Regions from separate parts of the Bacillus sp. AMCV2 genome, predicted to be linked through region 1. Evidence: a T-box and tRNA genes for the amino acid it is inferred to sense, from the RefSeq annotation. Region 1 holds a T-box; the other holds one or more tRNA genes.

The links. The T-box of region 1 lies ahead of ileS (isoleucine--tRNA ligase). A T-box ahead of a tRNA ligase gene usually reads a tRNA of that ligase, here a tRNA-Ile.
Region 2: it encodes a tRNA-Ile, which carries the amino acid that the T-box ahead of ileS (isoleucine--tRNA ligase) is inferred to sense. The anticodon was not compared.

What each region holds. Positions count from the first base shown of each region.
Region 1 is NZ_JBVYIB010000002.1:1,603,055-1,614,948, forward strand. Features, by position in the region: gene AC0OMA_RS08480 (YlmC/YmxH family sporulation protein) at 1-83, shown strand, start outside; gene pgeF (peptidoglycan editing factor PgeF) at 246-1,082, shown strand; gene AC0OMA_RS08490 (YggS family pyridoxal phosphate-dependent enzyme) at 1,089-1,781, shown strand; gene sepF (cell division protein SepF) at 1,778-2,233, shown strand; gene AC0OMA_RS08500 (YggT family protein) at 2,240-2,512, shown strand; gene AC0OMA_RS08505 (YlmH family RNA-binding protein) at 2,573-3,346, shown strand; gene divIVA (septum site-determining protein DivIVA) at 3,440-3,934, shown strand; T-box leader at 3,997-4,223, shown strand; gene ileS (isoleucine--tRNA ligase) at 4,276-7,041, shown strand; gene ylyA (sporulation-related RNA polymerase-binding protein YlyA) at 7,186-7,560, shown strand; gene lspA (signal peptidase II) at 7,663-8,127, shown strand; gene AC0OMA_RS08530 (RluA family pseudouridine synthase) at 8,129-9,040, shown strand; gene pyrR (bifunctional pyrimidine operon transcriptional regulator/uracil phosphoribosyltransferase) at 9,223-9,768, shown strand; gene pyrP (uracil permease PyrP) at 9,942-11,249, shown strand; gene AC0OMA_RS08545 (aspartate carbamoyltransferase catalytic subunit) at 11,394-11,894, shown strand, end outside.
Region 2 is NZ_JBVYIB010000002.1:700-12,593, reverse strand. Features, by position in the region: rRNA gene AC0OMA_RS00100 (23S ribosomal RNA) at 1-1,357, opposite strand, end outside; tRNA gene AC0OMA_RS00095 (tRNA-Ala) at 1,439-1,514, opposite strand; tRNA gene AC0OMA_RS00090 (tRNA-Ile) at 1,526-1,602, opposite strand; rRNA gene AC0OMA_RS00085 (16S ribosomal RNA) at 1,705-3,254, opposite strand; gene gyrA (DNA topoisomerase (ATP-hydrolyzing) subunit A) at 3,544-6,009, opposite strand; gene gyrB (DNA topoisomerase (ATP-hydrolyzing) subunit B) at 6,220-8,136, opposite strand; gene remB (extracellular matrix regulator RemB) at 8,191-8,436, opposite strand; gene recF (DNA replication/repair protein RecF) at 8,454-9,566, opposite strand; gene rlbA (ribosome maturation protein RlbA) at 9,582-9,797, opposite strand; gene dnaN (DNA polymerase III subunit beta) at 9,928-11,064, opposite strand; gene dnaA (chromosomal replication initiator protein DnaA) at 11,253-11,894, opposite strand, start outside.

The DNA.
Region 1 (11,894 bases):
AGGAATTGGTCATTCCATGGCGAAATATAGTAAAAATCGGGGAAGATGTAATCTTAGTCCGATTAAGTGAACCACATGCATAAACCTGCTTGTCTGCCGCAGATTGGCAAATGCCGGAAGTCTCGATTCTTCCGGCACATTTCATTTAGAAATATGCAAATCGGCGCTCAACGAATGCAGTAAGATGTGGTAAAATAAGTGGGAAATTCCGCTTTTTTAAATGTTTGTCGAAAGGTTGGATCATCATGAATACATATCACCCATTCAGTCTTACCACACCCTCGACACTCATGATACAAGACTGGGCTCAAACGAATCAAAACAACAAAGAGGTCATTGCCGGATTTACGACAAAAAACGGCGGTGTCAGCCAAAAGCCTTTTGAATCGTTAAATACAGGATTGCACGTTCATGACAAAGATGCAGATGTAGTTAAAAATCGTGAATATATTGCCGATATGTTTAATACTGATTTGCAGTCTTGGGTATTCGCTGATCAGACACATGATAATCGCGTTCAGAAAGTGACGCAGAGGGATAGGGGAAAAGGCGCCCGTGAGTATCACACGGCTCTAAAAGCAACGGACGGGCTCTATACAAATGAAAAAAATGTATTTTTAGCATTATGCTTTGCTGATTGTGTGCCTCTTTTCTTTTATGATCCGGTTAAGTCGCTTGTCGGAGTCGCCCATGCCGGGTGGAAAGGCACCGTCAAACAGATTGGCAGAGAAATGGTGAAGCAATGGACTGAGAAGGAAGGTTCAAATCCCTTAGATATTTACGCTGTTATTGGCCCGTCTATCAGCGGTGCATGCTATACGGTAGACGACCGCGTCATGGATGCTGTCCGCGCATTGCCGGTTTCAGCAGACCTTGCCGTTAATCAGACGGCAAAGGCACAATATCAGCTTGATCTGAAAGAGCTGAACCGTCTTATACTGATGGACAGCGGTTTGGCAAGTGAAAAAATTTCTGTCAGCGGTTTATGCACGGAAAGCGAGCCGTCTCTTTTCTATTCTCACCGCCGCGATCAGGGGAAAACTGGACGGATGATGTCCTTTATCGGAATGAAGGAGGCATAAAAGATCTTGCGTGTTGTTGATAATTTACGACATATAAACGAACGAATAAACGAAGCATGTAACAGATCGGGCCGCAGCTCCGATGAAGTTACGGTTATTGCAGTCACTAAATATGTATCGCCTGAAAGAGCACAGGAGGCAGTAGATGCTGGCATCACCTGCCTCGGAGAGAATCGGGATGCGGAACTGCTCCGCAAACAGGAATTGATGAAAGGGAATCCGGAATGGCATTTTATCGGTAGTTTGCAATCAAGAAAAGCAAAATCTGTCGTCAATGCGGTTTCCTATATCCATTCCCTAGACCGGCTCTCGTTAGCGAAAGAAATTGAAAAACGGGCTGAAGGTACTGTACGATGCTTTGTGCAGGTCAATACCTCTCTTGAGCCTTCTAAACACGGCATGAAAAAAGAAGAAGTCATTCCATTCATACAGGAGCTTTCCGGTTTCGAACATATCCTTGTTGCCGGGCTGATGACAATGGCTCCGCTGACTGATGATCAAGATCAGATCAGAAGCTGTTTCAGGTCGCTGAGAGAACTCCGTGACCAGGTTCAGAAGCTGAACCAGCCGAACGCTCCGTGTACTGAACTGTCGATGGGCATGTCAAATGATTTTGAAATTGCAATTGAAGAAGGAGCTACTTATATTAGAATCGGCTCATCGTTAGTCGGAAATGAAACAGGGGGTGTACAGCAATGAGTATGAAAAATAAACTGAAAAACTTTTTCTCAATGGAAGATGAAGAATACGAATATGAATATATTGAGACAGAGCGGGAATCTCATGAGGAGCATGAGCAAAAAGAAAAGCCGGCTTATACGGGGAATAAACCTTCGGGCAAACAGAATGTAGTGAGCTTGCAAAGTGTTCAGAAATCCTCTAAAGTGGTGTTGAGTGAGCCGCGCGTTTATGCGGAGGCGCAGGAAATAGCCGACCATTTGAAGAACCGGCGGGCAGTTGTCGTCAATCTTCAGCGGATACAGCATGACCAGGCGAAGCGGATTGTTGACTTTTTAAGCGGAACCGTTTATGCCATCGGCGGCGATATTCAAAGAATCGGCTCAGATATTTTCCTCTGCACGCCTGACAACGTAGATGTATCAGGCACAATTTCTGAGCTCATATCTGAAGACGAACATCAGAGGTGGTAAAGCGAGATGATCCTTTATCAAGTTTTTTCGGTTTTAAGCTTATTAATTACAATATACTCATTTGCCCTGATCATATATATTTTTATGTCATGGGTGCCGAGTACGAGGGAAACAGCAGTCGGGCGTTTTTTGGCTTCGATTTGTGAACCATATCTCGAACCATTCAGAAAAATCATCCCTCCGATTGCAATGCTGGATATTTCACCAATCGTAGCAATACTTGTGCTTCGGTTTGCGACAACCGGCTTGTGGGGACTTTATCGCATGATTGCGTTTTAATGTGACAGTTTGATAGGGGCTTGGCAGCAGCCAAGCCTCTTTACATAGAAGGGAAAGACGATGAGCGATATATATCAGCACTTCAGAAAAGACGAGCGGGCCTTTATTGATCAAGCGCTCGAATGGAAAAGAATTGTCCAGGAGCAGTACCGGATGAAGCTGACCGACTTTTTAGATCCCCGAGAGCAGGTCATCCTCTCTGCTGTTACGGGACAGGCTGATGTCGGGCTTGCTTTTTCCGGCGGCTATGACAGAGCGGAGCGAAAACGGGCGATTCTGTATCCAGAGTACATTACTCCGGAAGAATCGGATTTTGAATTGCAGGCGTTTAACGTCCGTTATGCTGACAAGTTTGTCTCAGTAGATCATCGTTCTCTGCTTGGTGCATTAATGGGCATAGGATTAAAGCGGCAAAAATTCGGTGACATCGTGTTTTCTGAGACAGCAGTGCAATTGATTGTCTCAGCCGATACCGCTGATTTTGTGGCTGCACAGCTGACCCAAGCAGGCAAAGCGGCGGTCAGCCTAGAGAAAATCGACTTGTCAGACCTTAACATTCCAGCAGTGGATGTCGAAATAAGAGATGACACGGTTTCTTCTTTAAGGCTTGACGCCGTCTGCGCCTCTATGAGCAGGCAATCCCGCCAGAAATCACAGACGCTTGTGAAAAACGGCCTCGTGAAAGTGAACTGGAAGGTGGTTGAAGATCCTTCATACATAGTCGCGGAAGGGGACATGCTGTCAATCAGAGGTTTTGGCCGGTGCAGCTTAACAAAAATCGAAGGGAAAACCAAAAAAGACAAATGGAGAGTTACGTTTGAACGACAAAAATAGTCGGTTTTTCAGTTTTTTTCTCCATCTGTGCGAAATTTGTTTTATAATGTGAACTAGATAACCGTACTGAAATGTAAAAATGGAGGTGGCATCATGCCATTAACGCCAAATGATATTCACAACAAGACGTTTACAAAAAGTTTTCGCGGATATGATGAAGATGAAGTAAATGAATTCCTAGCCCAAGTCAGAAAAGATTACGAAATTGTTCTCCGCAAGAAAACTGAGCTTGAAGCGAAAGTCAATGAGCTAGATGAAAGAATCGGACACTTTGCCAATATTGAGGAAACATTGAATAAATCCATTTTAGTTGCTCAAGAAGCGGCTGAAGACGTAAAACGCAATTCTCAAAAAGAGGCAAAGCTGATTGTTCGGGAAGCGGAGAAAAACGCTGATCGCATTATCAACGAATCGTTATCAAAATCAAGAAAAATTGCAATGGAAATTGAAGAGCTGAAAAAACAGTCTAAAGTGTTCAGAACACGTTTCCAAATGCTGATTGAAGCTCAGCTTGATCTTCTGAAAAATGACGATTGGGATCATCTCCTTGAGTATGAAGTCGACGCTGTATTTGAGGAAAAGGAATAAATTCTCTGATTATCTTGACATTTTCTTAGCTTGTCGAATATAATACGTTCATAAATTCAGATGAAAAAACGGTTGAAAGGGACAGTCATGTTTCCTTCAGGCCTTCATAGCGACCCGGAGATGGTGAGAGTCCGGGATGGCCGGAATCATGTAGATCAGCCCTTTAGTTTCCTTGCTGAACTCACAGTAGGTTAGGACGTTCATCACGTTACGATGCTCAAGAGGAAAAAGTGTATGCTTGCTTTTTCTAAAAGGGTGGTACCGCGAGATAAGCTTTCTCGTCCCTTATGGGATGAGAGGGCTTTTTTTATTTTCTGAAAAAATGCAGTGGAGGAATGAAAATGGATTTTAAAGACACGCTCTTAATGCCGAAAACAGATTTCCCGATGCGTGGAAATTTGCCAAACCGTGAGCCTGACATTCAAAAAAAATGGGAGGAAGAAGATATCTACCGTCTTGTTCAGGAACGGACGAAAGACCGCCCGAAATTTGTTTTACATGACGGACCTCCGTATGCAAACGGCGACATCCATATGGGCCATGCACTTAACAAGATTTTGAAAGACTTCATTGTCCGCTATAAATCAATGAGCGGCTACAACGCACCGTATGTGCCGGGCTGGGATACACACGGATTGCCAATTGAAACAGCTCTGACAAAAAACAAAAAGGTCAACCGCAAAGAAATGTCAGTAGCGGAATTCCGCAAACTATGCGAAGAGTACGCTTGGAAGCAAATCGAGGGACAGCGTGAGCAATTCAAACGTCTTGGTGTCCGCGGTGACTGGGAAAACCCATATGTGACATTAAAACCGGAATACGAAGCGCAGCAAATCCGCGTATTTGGTGAAATGGCAAAACGAGGCTACATTTACAAAGGGCTTAAACCGGTTAACTGGTCACCTTCAAGTGAGTCTGCTCTGGCTGAAGCCGAGATCGAATATCAAGATAAACGTTCAGCATCTATTTACGTCGCTTTTGGTGTAAAAGACGGAAAAGGCGTTCTTGAAAACGGCGAGCGCATCATCATTTGGACAACAACGCCTTGGACAATTCCGGCGAACCTCGGAATCTCAGTGCACCCTGATCTTGAGTACAGCGTGATTGCAGTAGGTGAAGACCGCTTTGTCGTAGCAAGTGCATTAGTCGAAAATGTTGCATCGGCATGCGGATTTGATCAGTATGAAGTGACAAGAACGGTCAAAGGGAAAGACCTTGAGAACATTATCGCTGAACACCCGCTATATGGCAGAGACTCTCTCGTTATGCTTGGTGAACACGTAACAACTGATGCCGGAACAGGCTGTGTTCATACAGCGCCAGGACATGGGGAAGATGACTTTATCATCGGCCAAAAATACGGTTTAGATGTGCTTTGCCCGGTCGATGAAAAAGGTGTAATGACAAGCGAAGCTCCTGGCTTTGAAGGCATGTTCTATGATGATGCAAACAAAGCGATCACACAGCAGCTTGAAGAAAAAGGCGCACTTGTGAAGCTTGAATTCATTACTCACTCTTATCCGCATGATTGGAGAACAAAAAAACCAACCATTTTCAGAGCGACAGCGCAATGGTTTGCGTCTATTAAAGATTTCAGATCAGACCTGCTGGATGCCATTAAAGAAACCAAATGGGTTCCTGAATGGGGCGAGCAGCGTTTGCACAACATGGTTCGGGACCGCGGAGACTGGTGTATTTCCAGACAGCGTGCGTGGGGTGTGCCGATTCCGGTATTTTACGCTGAAAACGGAGAACCGATTATTACAGATGAAACCATTGAACATGTTTCTGAATTGTTCAGACAGCACGGATCAAACATTTGGTTTGAAAAAGAAGCAAAGGATCTTCTTCCGGAAGGCTTTACGCATCCTGGCAGCCCGAACGGCACATTTACAAAAGAACAGGATATCATGGATGTTTGGTTTGATTCAGGCTCTTCACATCAAGCAGTGCTTGAAGAACGTGAAGACCTCGTTCGCCCGGCTGATTTATACCTAGAGGGATCTGACCAATATCGCGGCTGGTTTAACTCTTCTCTTTCTACAGCAGTAGCCGTAACAGGGAAAGCGCCGTATAAAGGTGTGCTCAGCCATGGGTTCGCACTGGATGGAGAAGGACGCAAGATGAGTAAATCAATCGGTAACGTTGTTGTTCCGGCTAAAGTCATGAAACAGCTTGGTGCCGACATCTTAAGATTATGGGTATCTTCAGTGGATTATCAGGCGGACGTTCGCGTGTCTGACGCCATTCTAAAGCAGGTTGCGGAAGTATATCGTAAAATCCGCAACACGTTCCGTTTCCTACACGGCAACCTTTTCGATTTTGATCCAAAAACAAATGCGGTGGCTGTCGAAGATCTTCGTGAAGTCGATCAGTATATGCTGATTAAGCTGAACAAGCTGATTGATAAAGTGAAAAAAGCGTATGATGAGTACGAATTTGCGGTTGTGTATCATAGCATTCATAATTTCTGCACAATCGAATTGAGCTCATTCTACCTTGATTTTGCAAAAGATATTGTCTACATCGAGCATGCGGATCATCCGGATAGACGCAGCATGCAGACAGTATTCTACGAAACGCTTCTTGCATTAGTGAAGCTTTCAGCGCCTATCCTTCCACATACGGCAGACGAATTGTGGTCTCATTTAACATTTGTTGAAGAGCAGAGCGTTCAGCTGACCGATATGCCAGAAACAATCGCGGTTCCAAACAGTGAAGCGACTGAAGAAAAATTTGACCGCTTTATGGCTCTTCGTGATGACGTGTTAAAAGCATTAGAAACTGCGCGAAATGAAAAAATTATCGGTAAATCTTTGGAAGCAAAACTGAAATTGTATCCAAACAAAGAAAACAAGGAGCTCTTGGCTTCCATAAAAGAAAACCTTTCTCAGCTGTTTATTGTGTCTGAACTGACAATCAGCGAAGAAAATGAAGCGCCGAACGATGCGCAAAGCTTTGCGACAGGTAAAATCGCTGTCGAGAAAGCGGAAGGCGAAATGTGTGAGAGATCTCGTGTGATTTCAAAAGATGTAGGGGCAAATCCGAAATATCCTACACTTTCATTACGCAACGCTGAAATCGTTGAAAAATACTATCAAAAATAATGCAAAAGAGCCTGGCGTAAAAGCCGGGCTTTTTTTGTGCCAAGAGTGACATCCTTTAGAACGGCAGGAAAAATCTTATGGGCTTTAGATCATCATTCATAGGCAACAATAAAGGTACTACGTTAAGAGCAGGAGTTGTGAAGAATGAATGATCAACTGACCGCAATTTATACGGAACTTCTTCTGATGAAAGAAGAATTACAGTCGAGATTATTTGAGTATTCTTGCTTTCAGGTTTCTACAAGCCCGCAAGCAGCAATCAATCATAAACAAAAAGCAACTCTGATCTATCATATTAAAGAAGAGCTTCAAGACGTTCTCCTTGCATTGTCAAAAATCGAAAACGGCACATTCGGATACTGTGAAGAAACAGGGGCCCCCATTCCTCTTTCAAAGCTGGCGGTGCTGCCGACGGCCCGAACAGCAAACGATTTTCTTTATTCTGTCCAATTTGAGAAAAAAACGCTTCCGATATGGAAATCAACGGATATCGAATATGGTCAGGCACTGTATGAATAACAGTGTCTGGCCGGTTAATATGCCTGATATTTCTTTACTCCAGTGCTTTTTATTGATAAAATGCATAATGGATTAAAGTAACCGTAAACTGGAGGAACGTTTGTGCTGTATTATATGATTGCACTACTTATTATTGCAGCCGATCAATTGACAAAATGGCTAGTTGTTAAGAACATGGAACTTGGCCAAAGCATTCCGATCATTGATCAGGTATTCTATATCACCTCCCATCGCAATACGGGTGCTGCATGGGGGATATTAGCGGGTCAAATGTGGTTTTTCTACCTCATAACAACCGCTGTTATTATTGGTATTGTTTATTACATACAGCGTTATACAAAAGGACAAAGGCTTCTTGGCGTTGCCCTCGGACTTATGCTTGGCGGTGCCATCGGCAACTTTATCGATCGGGCTGTCAGACAGGAAGTTGTGGATTTTATCCATGTTATTATTGTCAATTACAATTACCCGATATTTAACATCGCGGACTCTTCACTATGTGTCGGCGTAATGCTTTTATTTATACAAATGCTGTTGGACAGCGGGAAAAAGAAAAAGGAGCAATAGCATGAATCAAATTGATATAACCGCTTCAGAAGAACAAAAAAGTGAGCGGATTGATAAATTTTTGGCATCGACTGAGAATGATTGGTCAAGAACCCAGGTTCAGCAATGGGTAAAAGACGGACAGGTTGTCGTGAATGGAAGCGCGGTGAAAGCGAATTATAAAATTCAGCCGGGTGATCAGGTGACCGTCACTGTACCCGAACCGGAAGCGCTCGACGTCTTGGCAGAACCTATGGATCTGGATATTTATTATGAGGACCAGGATGTGCTGGTCGTCAACAAACCTCGTGGAATGGTTGTTCACCCAGCACCCGGGCATCTTACGGGCACACTTGTAAACGGCCTTATGGCTCATTGCACAGACCTTTCCGGAATAAATGGCGTGATGCGTCCGGGTATTGTTCACAGAATTGATAAGGACACGTCCGGTTTATTAATGGTGGCGAAAAATGATATGGCGCACGAGTCACTTGTAAACCAATTGGTCAACAAAACGGTCACGCGGAAATATACGGCAGTTGTCCACGGGCTTATTTCTCACGATGATGGCACAATTGACGCGCCGATCGGACGAGATAAGATAGACCGTCAAAGCATGACTGTGACACGTGATGGCAAAAGCGCTGTCACTCATTTTCATGTGCTAGAGCGTTTTCAGGATTTTACGTTAGTGGAATGCCAGCTTGAAACAGGGAGAACCCATCAAATTCGTGTTCATATGAAATATATCGGATTCCCATTAGCAGGCGATCCGAAATACGGCCCAAGAAAAACAATCGACTTTAATGGCCAAGCGCTTCACGCGGGAGTTTTAGGTTTTGACCATCCGCGAACAGGAGAATATGTCGAATTTGAAGCGCCGCTTCCTGAGGATATGGCAGAATTAATCGAAAACCTCAGAAAAAACGGTTGACAGATGGTTTCTTTTCTGAAATAATAAACGAAGCTGAATAGATTCTTTAAAACAGTCCAGAGAGGCTGAGAAGGATAACGGATAGACGGGATGCGTGTATATGCGCGCACCTTGTCCTAAAACCCCTCTATGCTCTGGCAGGAGGGGTTTTTTCTTCTATATGAACTGTGAGGTGTCACACATTGAATCAAAAAGCTGTCATTCTCGACGAACAGGCAATCAGACGGGCGCTGACCAGGATTGCTCACGAAATGATCGAACGCAATAAAGGAATGAATAACTGTATTCTTGTCGGCATTAAGACCAGAGGGATTTACCTGGCAAAACGCCTTGCGGAACGCATTGAACAGATTGAGGGAAATCCTGTTACAGTCGGTGAAATTGATATTACTCTTTACAGAGACGATCTTTCTAAAAAAACGAGCAACGATGAACCGCTTGTAAAAGGTGCAGATATTCCGGTAGATATTACAGATCAAAAAGTCATTCTCGTTGATGATGTTCTGTATACCGGAAGAACAGTCAGAGCAGGAATGGATGCGCTTGTTGATGTAGGCAGACCTTCATCCATTCAGCTTGCAGTGCTTGTGGACAGAGGACACCGGGAGCTGCCGATCCGAGCGGATTATATCGGGAAAAACATCCCGACATCAAAGTCTGAAAAGGTTATGGTTCAGCTTGATGAGGTAGACCAAAACGATCTCGTCGCCATTTATGAAAACGAATAATAGATCACCTTTTTAAGGGCAATCCAGTGAGGTTGCAAAGAGGTGCACAACAAAGGCCCAAAAAGGATTCGGCAGGTCTTTGTATGCCTCTTTGCGTAAAAAAGCAAAGAGGTTTTTTTATACAGTCATTGAGTCATCCTAAAATGAAAGTCAACAATCAGGGGGAAATCATCATGAGTAAGAAAAAAGTAAATTTAGGGGTCAGGGATGTCCCGACACCTTTCTCTTGGGTTTCATTCAGCCTTCAGCATTTGTTTGCCATGTTTGGCTCAACCATTTTGGTTCCGAAGCTCGTCGGAATGAGTCCTGCTGTGGCGTTGGTGACAAGCGGCATCGGAACACTGGCGTACCTTCTTATTACGAAAGGGCAAATTCCGGCGTATCTCGGTTCGTCCTTCGCCTTTATTTCTCCGATCATTCTGGTAAAAGCGACCGGCGGGCCGGGAGCGGCAATGGTTGGAGCGTTTCTTGCAGGGCTGGTGTACGGGCTGATTGCCTTATTGATTAGGCAGCTTGGAACAGGATGGCTGATGAAGATTCTCCCGCCAGTAGTCGTAGGGCCTGTTATTATCGTCATCGGGCTGGGACTGGCAAGCACTGCGGTAAACATGGCGATGTATGCTGATCCGAACGCGAGTGAGTTGGTCTACAGCTTAAAGCACTTTAGTGTCGCAGGAGTTACGCTGGCAATCACGATCATTTGTGCGATTTTCTTACGAGGATTTTTAAGCCTGATTCCGGTTCTGATCGGAATCATCGGCGGATACCTGTTCGCCCTTACTCAAGGGATTGTTAACTTCCAGCCGGTGCTTGACGCGAAATGGTTCGCAGTGCCTGAATTTATTATTCCGTTCAAAGATTATTCACCGTCAGTTACACTCGGCATCGCAGCCGCAATGGTTCCTGTCGCATTTGTCACAATGTCAGAGCATATCGGCCACCAAATGGTGCTGAGCAAGGTTGTCGGACAAGATTTCATTAAAAAGCCAGGTCTTCATCGCTCTATTATGGGTGACAGTGTGGCGACAATCCTCGCTTCCCTGATCGGCGGTCCGCCGACAACGACTTACGGAGAAAACATTGGCGTGCTGGCCATCACAAGAGTATTCAGCGTCTTTGTCATCGGAGGAGCGGCAATGATTGCTTGTTGCTTCGGCTTTATCGGCAAAATTTCAGCGCTGATCAGTTCAGTGCCGTCAGCGGTCATGGGAGGCGTCTCCTTCCTGCTGTTCGGAATCATTGCTTCAAGCGGCCTGCGAATGCTGATTGACAACAAAATTGATTATGAAAACAACAGAAACCTCATTATTACATCAGTTATCCTTGTCATCGGTGTAGGAGGCGCTTTTATCCAAGTGTCTCAAGGCGGATTCCAAGTGTCAGGAATGGCGCTTGCCGCAATTGTCGGTGTCATCTTAAACCTGATTCTTCCGCAGGCGAAGGAAGAGCAGGCAGACACATCTGAACAACATCATATCTAAAACCTTTTAATGAAAGTCCAGAGAGGCTTGGAAGGGTTATGAAGAGAAGGAAGCTTCAATGCTGCCCTCTATTTAACCATACCCCGAGTCTACCTTAGACCGGGGTTTTTTTCAGCCTTAAGTTGAAAAGAGAGGGGAAAGAACATGAAGCATTTAACGACGATGAGTGAACTCAGCACTGAGGAAATCAAAGATTTGCTTCAAACAGCACAAGACCTTAAAAGCGGAAAAACAGACAATCAGCTTACAGGAAAGTTTGCAGCAAACCTGTTTTTCGAACCGAGCACGAGAACGCGGTTCAGCTTTGAGGTCGCAGAAAAAAAGCTGGGCATGAATGTGCTCAACCTTGATGGAACAAGCACAAGCGTGCAAAAAGGCGAAACCTTATATGACACGATCCGGACGCTCGAATCAATCGGTGTGGACGTCTGCGTCATCAGGCACAGTGAGGATGAGTATTATGAAGAGCTTGTCAGCCAGGTGAACATTCCGATTCTGAATGCGGGAGACGGGTGCGGCCAGCATCCAACACAATCACTGCTTGATTTAATGACGATTTATGAAGAGTTCAATACGTTCAAAGGGCTTACCGTCTCCATTCACGGCGACATCAAGCATAGCAGAGTGGCAAGGTCAAATGCGGAA
Region 2 (11,894 bases), 1.6 Mb from region 1:
CTCAGGAAACCTTAGGCATTCGGTGGAGGGGATTCTCACCCCTCTTTCGCTACTCATACCGGCATTCTCACTTCTAAGCGCTCCACCAGTCCTTCCGGTCTGGCTTCACAGCCCTTAGAACGCTCTCCTACCACTGTTCGAAGAACAGTCCGCAGCTTCGGTGATACGTTTAGCCCCGGTACATTTTCGGCGCAGAGTCACTCGACCAGTGAGCTATTACGCACTCTTTAAATGGTGGCTGCTTCTAAGCCAACATCCTGGTTGTCTAAGCAACTCCACATCCTTTTCCACTTAACGTATACTTTGGGACCTTAGCTGGCGGTCTGGGCTGTTTCCCTTTCGACTACGGATCTTATCACTCGCAGTCTGACTCCCAAGGATAAGTCATTGGCATTCGGAGTTTGACTGAATTCGGTAACCCGGTAGGGGCCCTAGTCCAATCAGTGCTCTACCTCCAAGACTCTTACCTTGAGGCTAGCCCTAAAGCTATTTCGGAGAGAACCAGCTATCTCCAGGTTCGATTGGCATTTCACCCCTACCCACACCTCATCCCCGCACTTTTCAACGTGCGTGGGTTCGGGCCTCCATTCAGTGTTACCTGAACTTCACCCTGGACATGGGTAGATCACCTGGTTTCGGGTCTACGACCACGTACTCATGCGCCCTATTCAGACTCGCTTTCGCTGCGGCTCCGCATCTTCTGCTTAACCTTGCACGGGATCGTAACTCGCCGGTTCATTCTACAAAAGGCACGCCATCACCCGTTAACGGGCTCTGACTACTTGTAGGCACACGGTTTCAGGATCTCTTTCACTCCCCTTCCGGGGTGCTTTTCACCTTTCCCTCACGGTACTGGTTCACTATCGGTCACTAGGGAGTATTTAGCCTTGGGAGATGGTCCTCCCGGATTCCGACGGAATTTCACGTGTTCCGCCGTACTCAGGATCCACTCAGGAGAGAACGAAGTTTTGACTACAGGGCTGTTACCTCCTATGGCGGGCCTTTCCAGACCTCTTCATCTACCTCGTTCTTTTGTAACTCCGTACAGAGTGTCCTACAACCCCAAGAGGCAAGCCTCTTGGTTTGGGCTAATCCCGTTTCGCTCGCCGCTACTCAGGGAATCGCATTTGCTTTCTCTTCCTCCGGGTACTTAGATGTTTCAGTTCCCCGGGTCTGCCTTCTCATATCCTATGAATTCAGATATGGATACCACTCCATTACGAGTGGTGGGTTTCCCCATTCGGAAATCTCCGGATCAAAGCTTGCTTACAGCTCCCCGAAGCATATCGGTGTTCGTCCCGTCCTTCATCGGCTCCTAGTGCCAAGGCATCCACCGTGCGCCCTTTCTAACTTAACCGTTAAAAAGAATCACTATGTGATATCTTGTATTACTAATTGAATGTGATGTCTACTGTTATCTAGTTTTCAAAGAACACGTTGGTGGAGCCTAGCGGGATCGAACCGCTGACCTCCTGCGTGCAAAGCAGGCGCTCTCCCAGCTGAGCTAAGGCCCCGTTATATAAGATGGTGGGCCTGAGTGGACTCGAACCACCGACCTCACGCTTATCAGGCGTGCGCTCTAACCAGCTGAGCTACAGGCCCATCTTAACTTATTCAAGGAACAAAGTTCCTTCAAAACTAAACAAGACAGGGAACGTTCTGTTTATAAGACCCAAGGTCTTATATTCCGTATAATATCCTTAGAAAGGAGGTGATCCAGCCGCACCTTCCGATACGGCTACCTTGTTACGACTTCACCCCAATCATCTGTCCCACCTTCGGCGGCTGGCTCCTAAAAGGTTACCTCACCGACTTCGGGTGTTACAAACTCTCGTGGTGTGACGGGCGGTGTGTACAAGGCCCGGGAACGTATTCACCGCGGCATGCTGATCCGCGATTACTAGCGATTCCAGCTTCACGCAGTCGAGTTGCAGACTGCGATCCGAACTGAGAACAGATTTGTGGGATTGGCTTAACCTCGCGGTTTCGCTGCCCTTTGTTCTGTCCATTGTAGCACGTGTGTAGCCCAGGTCATAAGGGGCATGATGATTTGACGTCATCCCCACCTTCCTCCGGTTTGTCACCGGCAGTCACCTTAGAGTGCCCAACTGAATGCTGGCAACTAAGATCAAGGGTTGCGCTCGTTGCGGGACTTAACCCAACATCTCACGACACGAGCTGACGACAACCATGCACCACCTGTCACTCTGCCCCCGAAGGGGACGTCCTATCTCTAGGATTGTCAGAGGATGTCAAGACCTGGTAAGGTTCTTCGCGTTGCTTCGAATTAAACCACATGCTCCACCGCTTGTGCGGGCCCCCGTCAATTCCTTTGAGTTTCAGTCTTGCGACCGTACTCCCCAGGCGGAGTGCTTAATGCGTTAGCTGCAGCACTAAGGGGCGGAAACCCCCTAACACTTAGCACTCATCGTTTACGGCGTGGACTACCAGGGTATCTAATCCTGTTCGCTCCCCACGCTTTCGCTCCTCAGCGTCAGTTACAGACCAGAGAGTCGCCTTCGCCACTGGTGTTCCTCCACATCTCTACGCATTTCACCGCTACACGTGGAATTCCACTCTCCTCTTCTGCACTCAAGTTCCCCAGTTTCCAATGACCCTCCCCGGTTGAGCCGGGGGCTTTCACATCAGACTTAAGAAACCGCCTGCGAGCCCTTTACGCCCAATAATTCCGGACAACGCTTGCCACCTACGTATTACCGCGGCTGCTGGCACGTAGTTAGCCGTGGCTTTCTGGTTAGGTACCGTCAAGGTACCGCCCTATTCGAACGGTACTTGTTCTTCCCTAACAACAGAGCTTTACGATCCGAAAACCTTCATCACTCACGCGGCGTTGCTCCGTCAGACTTTCGTCCATTGCGGAAGATTCCCTACTGCTGCCTCCCGTAGGAGTCTGGGCCGTGTCTCAGTCCCAGTGTGGCCGATCACCCTCTCAGGTCGGCTACGCATCGTCGCCTTGGTGAGCCGTTACCTCACCAACTAGCTAATGCGCCGCGGGTCCATCTGTAAGTGGTAGCCGAAGCCACCTTTTATGTTTGAACCATGCGGTTCAAACAACCATCCGGTATTAGCCCCGGTTTCCCGGAGTTATCCCAGTCTTACAGGCAGGTTACCCACGTGTTACTCACCCGTCCGCCGCTAACATCAGGGAGCAAGCTCCCATCTGTCCGCTCGACTTGCATGTATTAGGCACGCCGCCAGCGTTCGTCCTGAGCCAGGATCAAACTCTCCGATAAAGTAGTTTGACTGACTACGCACATCGCTGTGCGATTTATAAAAAATGAATTAACAGGTACGTTTTGTCTTGTTTAGTTTTCAAAGAACTTTGTGTGCTTCTCTCGAAGCGACTACTTAATAGTAACATTTTTAGTTAACTAGGTCAATACTTTTTTAAAAAAGTTTTTACTAGTCATAATGGTCATGCTTGTGTCTTTAAAAAGACAACAGAAATGATTATACCATAATTTTTATGACTGTAAAGGGTTATGACACAAAAAAGCGCAGCTATTTCAGCTGCGCTTTTTCTCACACTTCTTCTTGTTCTTCTTCATTCTCATCTTCTTCGTTTTTCTCTACTAAAGCTACTGTAGCAACATGCTCTTCTTCTGCCATTCTAATGAGACGCACACCTTGAGTGACACGTCCGGTGATGGAGATATCATTGATGTCCATTCTGATGAGTACGCCGCTAGCTGTAATAATCATTAGATCCTCTTCACCTTTAGTAGCTTTCACTGCTACTAGTTGGCCGTTGTTCTCGGTGATTTTCGCTGTTTTGAGTCCTTTTCCGCCCCGGCTTTGGGTTCTGTACTCTTCAGCCGGAGTTCGTTTTCCGTACCCTTTTTCAGTTACGATAAGGACGTGTGATTCTTCCTCTAAGATCTCCATGCCGACAACAACGTCGTCATCCGTCAGGGTGATGCCTTTTACGCCCGCCGCAGTTCTTCCCATCTCCCGGACATCTGTTTCAGGGAAACGGATCAGTAAACCGTTTTTCGTTCCAATGATGATTTGTTTTGTGCCGTCAGTCAGACGTACACCCATCAGTTCATCATCTTCACGAAGACTCAGAGCAATTAGACCATTGTTTCGGATATTAGCGAATTGAGATAGCGATGTTCGTTTTGAAACCCCATGCTTTGTAGTGAAGAAAAGGTAAAGCTCCGCATTGAATTCCGTGACTGGAATAATCGCGTTGATCCACTCACCCTTTTCTACCTCCAGCAGGTTAATAATCGGGATTCCTTTTGCCGTTCTGCCGTATTCAGGGATTTCATACCCTTTTGCACGATACACTTTCCCCTTGTTCGAGAAGAAGAGAATCGTGTCATGAGTTGACGTAGAGATCAAATGTTCAACGAAATCATCTTCGTTTGTTCCCATACCTTGTACACCTTTTCCGCCTCGTTTTTGACTGCGGTAAGTTGATGCAGGAAGACGTTTGACGTATCCGTTGTGCGTCAGAGTAACTACGATATTTTCTCTCTCGATGAGATCTTCATCTTCAATTGTCTCCAGTCCAGAAGTGACGATCTCAGTACGTCTTTCATCGTTAAAACGCTCTTTGATTTCCGTGAGTTCTTCACGAATGATCTCAAGCACTTTATATTCATTTGCCAAGATGTCTTTTAGCTCTGCAATTAATTTAACAAGAGATTGGTATTCTTCTTCGATCTTTTCACGTTCCAGTCCCGTTAAACGCTGGAGCCTCATGTCAAGGATTGCTTGTGCTTGCTTCTCTGTCAGTGAGAATTGTTCAATTAAACCTGTTCTCGCAATTTCAGCCGTTTGAGAATTACGGATAAGGGAGATAACTGCATCGAGATGATCCAGTGCAACTCTCAATCCTTCCAAGATATGAGCTCTCGCTTCTGCTTTACGCAATTCATAAGCAGTACGGCGTCTAATGACAACTTTTTGATGGTCAAGGTAATGCTCCAGGCATTGCTTAAGAGTTAAAACTTTCGGCTGTCCATCAACTAGTGCAAGCAGGTTGATGCCAAAAGATGTTTGTAGAGCAGTTTGTTTGTACAGATTGTTTAAGATGACATTCGCATTGGCATCGCGTCTGATTTCAATGACAATTCTCATACCTGTACGATCTGACTCATCACGCAGATCTGTGATACCCTCTATCTTTTTGTCCCTTACGAGATCAGCAATTTTCTCAATTAATTTCGCCTTATTTACTTGGTAAGGTAACTCTGTAACGATAATTCTTTCTTTACCCGAAGATGTTTGTTCGATCTCAGCTTTTGCCCGGATCGTGATAGAGCCTCGGCCTGATTCGTATGCTTTCCGGATACCGCTGCGTCCCAAGATTTGACCCGCAGTCGGGAAATCAGGCCCTGGAATGACTTCCATAAGCTCTGGAATTGTAATGTCCGGATTCTCACTGACAGCAAGTACACCGTCAATGATTTCTCCCAGCTGGTGCGGAGGAATGTTTGTTGCCATACCTACCGCAATGCCGGCAGCACCGTTCACGAGCAGATTCGGGAACCTTGAAGGCATAACGACAGGTTCTCTTTCTGACCCGTCATAGTTATCCTGGTAATCGATTGTGTCTTTTGTGATGTCGCGAAGAATCTCCATTGAGATTTTAGACATTCTTGCTTCTGTATAACGCATGGCCGCCGCTGAGTCTCCGTCAACAGAACCGAAGTTTCCGTGACCGTCAACGAGCATATAACGGTAGTTGAAATCCTGAGCCATTCTGACCATGGATTCATATACCGCTGAATCACCGTGCGGGTGGTATTTCCCGATAACTTCTCCAACTATACGCGCGGATTTTTTATAAGGCTTGTCACTTGTCATGCCTAAATCATTCATTGCATACAAAATCCGTCTATGAACCGGTTTTAAACCGTCTCGAACATCCGGAAGAGCACGGGACACGATAACGCTCATTGCATAATCCAAGAAGGACGTACGCATTTCCTGACTGATATTTATTTCACGAACTTGTGGTGTGTTTTGTTCACTCATTAAAAAACCTCCCTGAAGTATCACATGAAATATGTGGGAGTAGATTGTCCATTATGACCTTCAATACGATTTCACTATTCTCCATTATATCAATAAACTTATGATTATACACATTAAATTGCTAGAATATAAAGGTATTGCAAGCATTGCTGCATCTGATCTTGTTTAGAAAAAAGCCTTATTTCTTATTGGAAATAAGGCTTTTTATGATTAGATGTCAAGATTTTTAACGTATCTCGCATTCGCTTCTATGAAGTTTCGGCGCGGTTCTACCTTGTCGCCCATAAGCATTTCAAAAGTCTCGTCCGCATCCATTGCATCTTCAAGAGTTACCTGAAGAAGTGTTCTGGAGCTAGGATCCATGGTTGTCTCCCAAAGCTGGGTGGCATTCATTTCACCAAGACCTTTGTAACGCTGCAGTCCAGGCTTAGGCGTTTGAGGAAGAGTTTTTAACAGCTCTTCAAGCTCCTTGTCATTGTACGCATATTCAACGCGTTTCCCTTGTTGAACCTTGTAGAGCGGCGGCTGTGCAATGTACACGTAGCCATTTTCGATAATTTGGCGCATATATCTGTAAAAGAACGTTAACAGCAGTGTTCTGATGTGCGCGCCGTCAACATCGGCATCTGTCATAATGACAACTTTGTGGTAACGGGCTTTCTCAAGGTTGAAGTCTTCCCCGATACCTGTGCCGAGCGCTGTGATCATAGAGCGAACTTCGTTGTTAGAAAGGATTTTATCCAGTCGGGCCTTTTCAACGTTTAGGATTTTACCTCTAAGCGGCAAAATGGCTTGGAAATGTCTGTCGCGTCCTTGTTTAGCAGATCCTCCGGCAGAGTCACCCTCTACGATATATAACTCGGAAATGCTCGGATCTTTTGAAGAGCAGTCCGCTAACTTACCGGGCAAGTTTGAAATTTCCAAAGCACTCTTACGGCGTGTTAGTTCACGCGCTTTTTTCGCAGCCATTCTTGCTCTTGCCGCCATTAAGCCTTTATCGACAATTTTTTTGGCCGCATCTGGATTTTCCAGCATAAATGTTTCCATCGCCGTAGAAAATAACGTATCGGTGATTGTCCGTGCTTCTGAGTTGCCCAGCTTTGTTTTCGTTTGGCCCTCAAACTGCGGATCAGGGTGTTTGATTGAAATAATCGCTGTCAGCCCTTCCCTTACGTCATCTCCGCTTAGGTTTGGATCATTTTCTTTAATAAGCCCTTTTTTTCTGGCGTAATCGTTGATAACACGAGTCAGGCCCGTTTTGAAGCCAGCTTCATGGGTACCGCCTTCGTACGTGTTAATGTTGTTTGTAAACGAGTAAATGTTGCTTGTGTAGCTGTCATTGTATTGCAAAGCCACTTCAACCGTAATGCCGTCCTTTTCGCCTTCAATGTAAATCGGCTCTTCATGGACAACCTCTTTAGAGCGGTTTAAATACTCTACATAACTTTTAATTCCGCCTTCGTAATGGTATTCATTTTTGCGCTCTTGTCCTTCACGTTTATCTTCAATCGTGATGTTTACACCCTTTGTTAAAAAGGCCAATTCACGCACGCGGTTGGCAAGCAGATCGTAATCATACTCGGTTGTTTCTGAGAAAATTTCAGGGTCCGGGACAAAATGTGTCGTCGTTCCTGTATGATCCGTTTCGCCAATGATTTCAAGGTCTGTAACTGGAACTCCGCGTTTATAGGTTTGGCGGTGAATTTTACCGTCACGGTGAACCGTCACATCAAGCTCTGTTGATAGTGCGTTTACAACCGACGCACCTACACCGTGTAATCCTCCGGATACTTTATAGCCGCTTCCGTCAAACTTTCCTCCGGCATGAAGCACCGTCATAATGACTTCTACCGCAGGACGGCCCATTTTTTCATGAATACCGACTGGAATACCGCGGCCATTATCTACAACCGTGATACTGTTGTCTTTTTCGATTTGGATATTGATATCCGTACAATAACCGGCGAGGGCTTCGTCAATACTATTGTCGACAATTTCCCATACCAGGTGGTGAAGGCCTTTGCTGTTTGTCGAACCGATATACATCCCCGGTCTTTTACGAACAGCTTCCAATCCTTCTAGTACCTGTATCTGATTTTCATCATAACTGTTTTGCTGCTGTTCCATAGCCACGTCATTCACCTACACTTTTCTAAACGATATATTCGTGATAAAAAATTTCTAAGAATCTATTTCAAACATAAATTGCGCACGTTTTTTTAATGTGCTGGAAGATAAGGGAGAGTAATATATATTCTGAACCGTGACTACGATAGATTTGGGCGTGCCGTTTACGGAAGGCACCACCTTGTGTTTCTGTTTTTTCAGAAATTCTTCAACAATAGGCGACATGTTGGCTTTAAAGTCAAAAATGCCGACAATATCTCGTGTTGAAACCACAAAGTCATCACCTAAATGAATATACAAATGCTCACCTCATTTCTTCACTTCACTAACGCACCATTTTGCACACGGAACATTCCTGCTTGACGTAAGGTTTCGTGATCAATGCCATCAACGCTTGTCGTTGTGACAAACGTTTGTACACGGCCTTGGATCGTATGAAGCAAGTGTGACTGGCGATAATCATCCAGTTCACTCAGTACATCATCCAATAGTAAAATGGGATATTCTCCGATTTCTTCATGGATCAGGTCAATCTCCGCCAGCTTAAGGGACAACGCCGTCGTTCGCTGCTGTCCTTGAGAACCATACGTCTGCACATCGCGTCCGTTCACATAAAAAAGAACATCATCGCGATGAGGCCCTGACAGCGTCACACCACGCTCAATTTCTTTTTCTCTTAATTTAGAAAACGCTTCTTGATAGCTATCTCCTATTTTCGACAAATCTAGGGGATCTGATACATCAAGAGCTGTATGGTATTTCAGGGTCAGTTCTTCAAGCCCTCTTGAGATGCCTGCATGGATGGGCTGCGCCCATTTCTCGAGCTGTGCTGTAAACTGCAGGCGTTTTACGACGACTTTTGCTGCAACTTCTACAAGCTGATCGGTCAGAACATCGAGCATCGTCCGGTCAGTTTGTTTTCTTGTTTGCAGCTGTTTCAAAAAATGATTCCGCTGGGAAAGGATTTTCTGGTAAAGAGAAAGATCATGAAGGTAGACGGGAGAAACCTGTCCGATTTCCATGTCAAGAAACCGCCTTCTCACTTGAGGGCTTCCCTTTACAAGATTTAAATCTTCCGGCGCGAACATAATGGTGTTGAGGGCCCCGACATACTGGCTGAGCTTTTGCTGTTCAATATGATTGACCTTGCCCTTTTTACCCTTTTTGGAGATGACGAGCTGCATCGGGATCGACCCGTTTTGCTTCATCACTCTTCCCTCTATTTTAGCATAGTCTTTGTCCCACCGTATAAGTTCTTTGTCATTTGATGTCCGGTGCGATTTCGCCATGGACAAGACATAGATCGCCTCCATGAGGTTTGTCTTCCCCTGAGCGTTTTCTCCGATGATCACATTTACTTTATTTTCAAATTGAAGTTCAGCATGGTCGTAGTTGCGGTAAGATGTCAGTTCTAAGTTCTGGATATACAATCAGTGTCACCCGCTTTAATTGACGACTTGAAATGAACCAAATCCTTCAATCTCTACCACATCTCCAACATACAGCTTTCTGCCCCGGCGGTTGTCCGGCTCATCGTTCACAAGCACTTCATGCTCGCTTAAAAACCACTTCGCCATACCGCCAGACTGAATCACATCGGCTAATTTTAAGAATTGTCCGAGTGTAATCATCTCTGTATCAATTGAAATCGGATTTGCCATTATATCGACCTCTTTCAAATATCACTAATATCTAATTGTACTAAAAAAAAACGAATTAGGGAAAGGGAAAACTTGTCGGAGCAGATACCGAATAGAAAAGCTGCCGACAGGTCGGCAGCAGTGTATCGGATTAATAGGTTCTGACAGGGAGGATAAGCTGTACAATCGTTTCATCATTCGACGTGCGAATTAAGAAAGGTCTCATTGCGCCTGTAAAGCTTACGCGTATTTCTGCTCCTTCAAGCACCTTTAGTGCATCCAGCATATATTTTGGACTAAAAGAGATATTTAATTCCTCACCTTCAATTTGATCCGCAGCAATTGCTTCCACAACTTTACCGATTTCTGGCGAATTGGAAGAAATTTCAATGGATTCAGCCGGTTTTGCGGACAGTTTTACAACGTTGTTGCGTCCCTCTCTAGCTAAAAGAGATGCACGATCAATGGCCTGAAGGAATTCTTTTGTGTTCACAATGATTTCTGTTTTGCTCTCTTGCGGAATCAGGCTGGTTGTGTCTGGATAATTCCCGTCTAGAAGCCGTGAGAAGAATAAGACGTTTTTCGCTTTAAACAGAACTTGGGTTTCTGTGATGACGATATCTACAAGTTCCTGGTTGTCATCTAAAATCTTGCTGAGTTCAGTTAAACTTTTTCCCGGAATCACGACGTTATAAGATCTGTCTTCTGGAATATCAAGTTTCGCTTTTCTTAATGCAAGACGGTGGCTATCCGTCGCAGTGCATAATAATTCACTTTGCTCTACTTTCCAGTTTACACCTGTCAAGATAGGGCGTGTTTCTGAGGTGGACACTGCAAATACTGTTTGTCTGATTAGATTTTTTAACAAATCAGTTGGGATCTGAATCGCATGATGCTCTTCAATCTGCGGCAAGTGCGGATACTCATCAGCATCCAGTCCGTTTAGATTAAATTCAGCTTTACCAGAACGGATAATCGTTAAATACTGATTTTGGACTTCGATTTCTACAGTTGCCATCGGCAATTTTTTTACAATTTCACTAAAAAAGCGAGCCTGTAAAACGATGCTTCCGGGCTGTTCAATAGTGACGATTTCTTTATCTCCTTCTTCTTTTGGAATGAAGGATTCAATAGAAATATCTGAGTCACTCCCTGTAAAGGATACTCCATCATCTGATGCAACAATTTTAATACCAGTCAGAATGGGAATCGTGGTTCTGGATGAAACTGCTTTTAATACATCTTGGACACTTTCAACAAGACGATCTTTTTGAATCGTGAATTTCATTTTTATCCTCCTAACGGATAATGTATTAATATATATATTTATAAAAAATAGTAGAAGTAATAGTAGGGCCTGTGGATTTGTGGATAAGTTGTGAAAAAGACAGGAAACACAGCCTATCCACATGTGGACAGACTGTGTATGACTTCCGAAAAGTTATTCACACTTTCCCCGATTGATCCCTGGTCCTGCTATTTAAGCTGTTCTTTAATTTCTTTTACATGCTGCTGAAGCTGTTCATCATCTGCCAGCAGTTTTGAAATTTTTTCATGCGCATGAATAACGGTCGTATGATCACGTCCTCCAAACTCTTCACCGATTTTAGGAAGAGAGGAATCAGTCATTTCCCTTGATAAGTACATGGCGATTTGACGCGGAAAAGCTACTGACTTTGTCCGTTTTTTTGCTTTGAAATCCTCGAGTTTAATATTAAATTGCTGGCCTACTACCCTCTGAATTTCTTTAATCGTAATGACTTTCGGTTTTGAGGAAGGAATAATATCTTTCAACGCCTCAGCGGCCAGATCAGCATTAATATCTTTATTAATTAAAGATGAATAAGCGACAACTCTGATTAATGCTCCTTCGAGTTCCCGAATATTGCTGTCGATTTGATTCGCGATGTAAAGCATAACCTCGTTCGGAATATCGAGGCCTTCTGCTTTGGCTTTTTTTCTTAAAATTGCAATTCTCGTTTCTAGATCAGGCGGTGTGATATCTGTAATAAGGCCCCATTCAAAACGTGAGCGCAATCTGTCCTCAAGTGTCGGAATTTCCTTTGGCGGTCGGTCACTTGAAATGACGATTTGTTTGCTTTCTTCGTGCAATGTGTT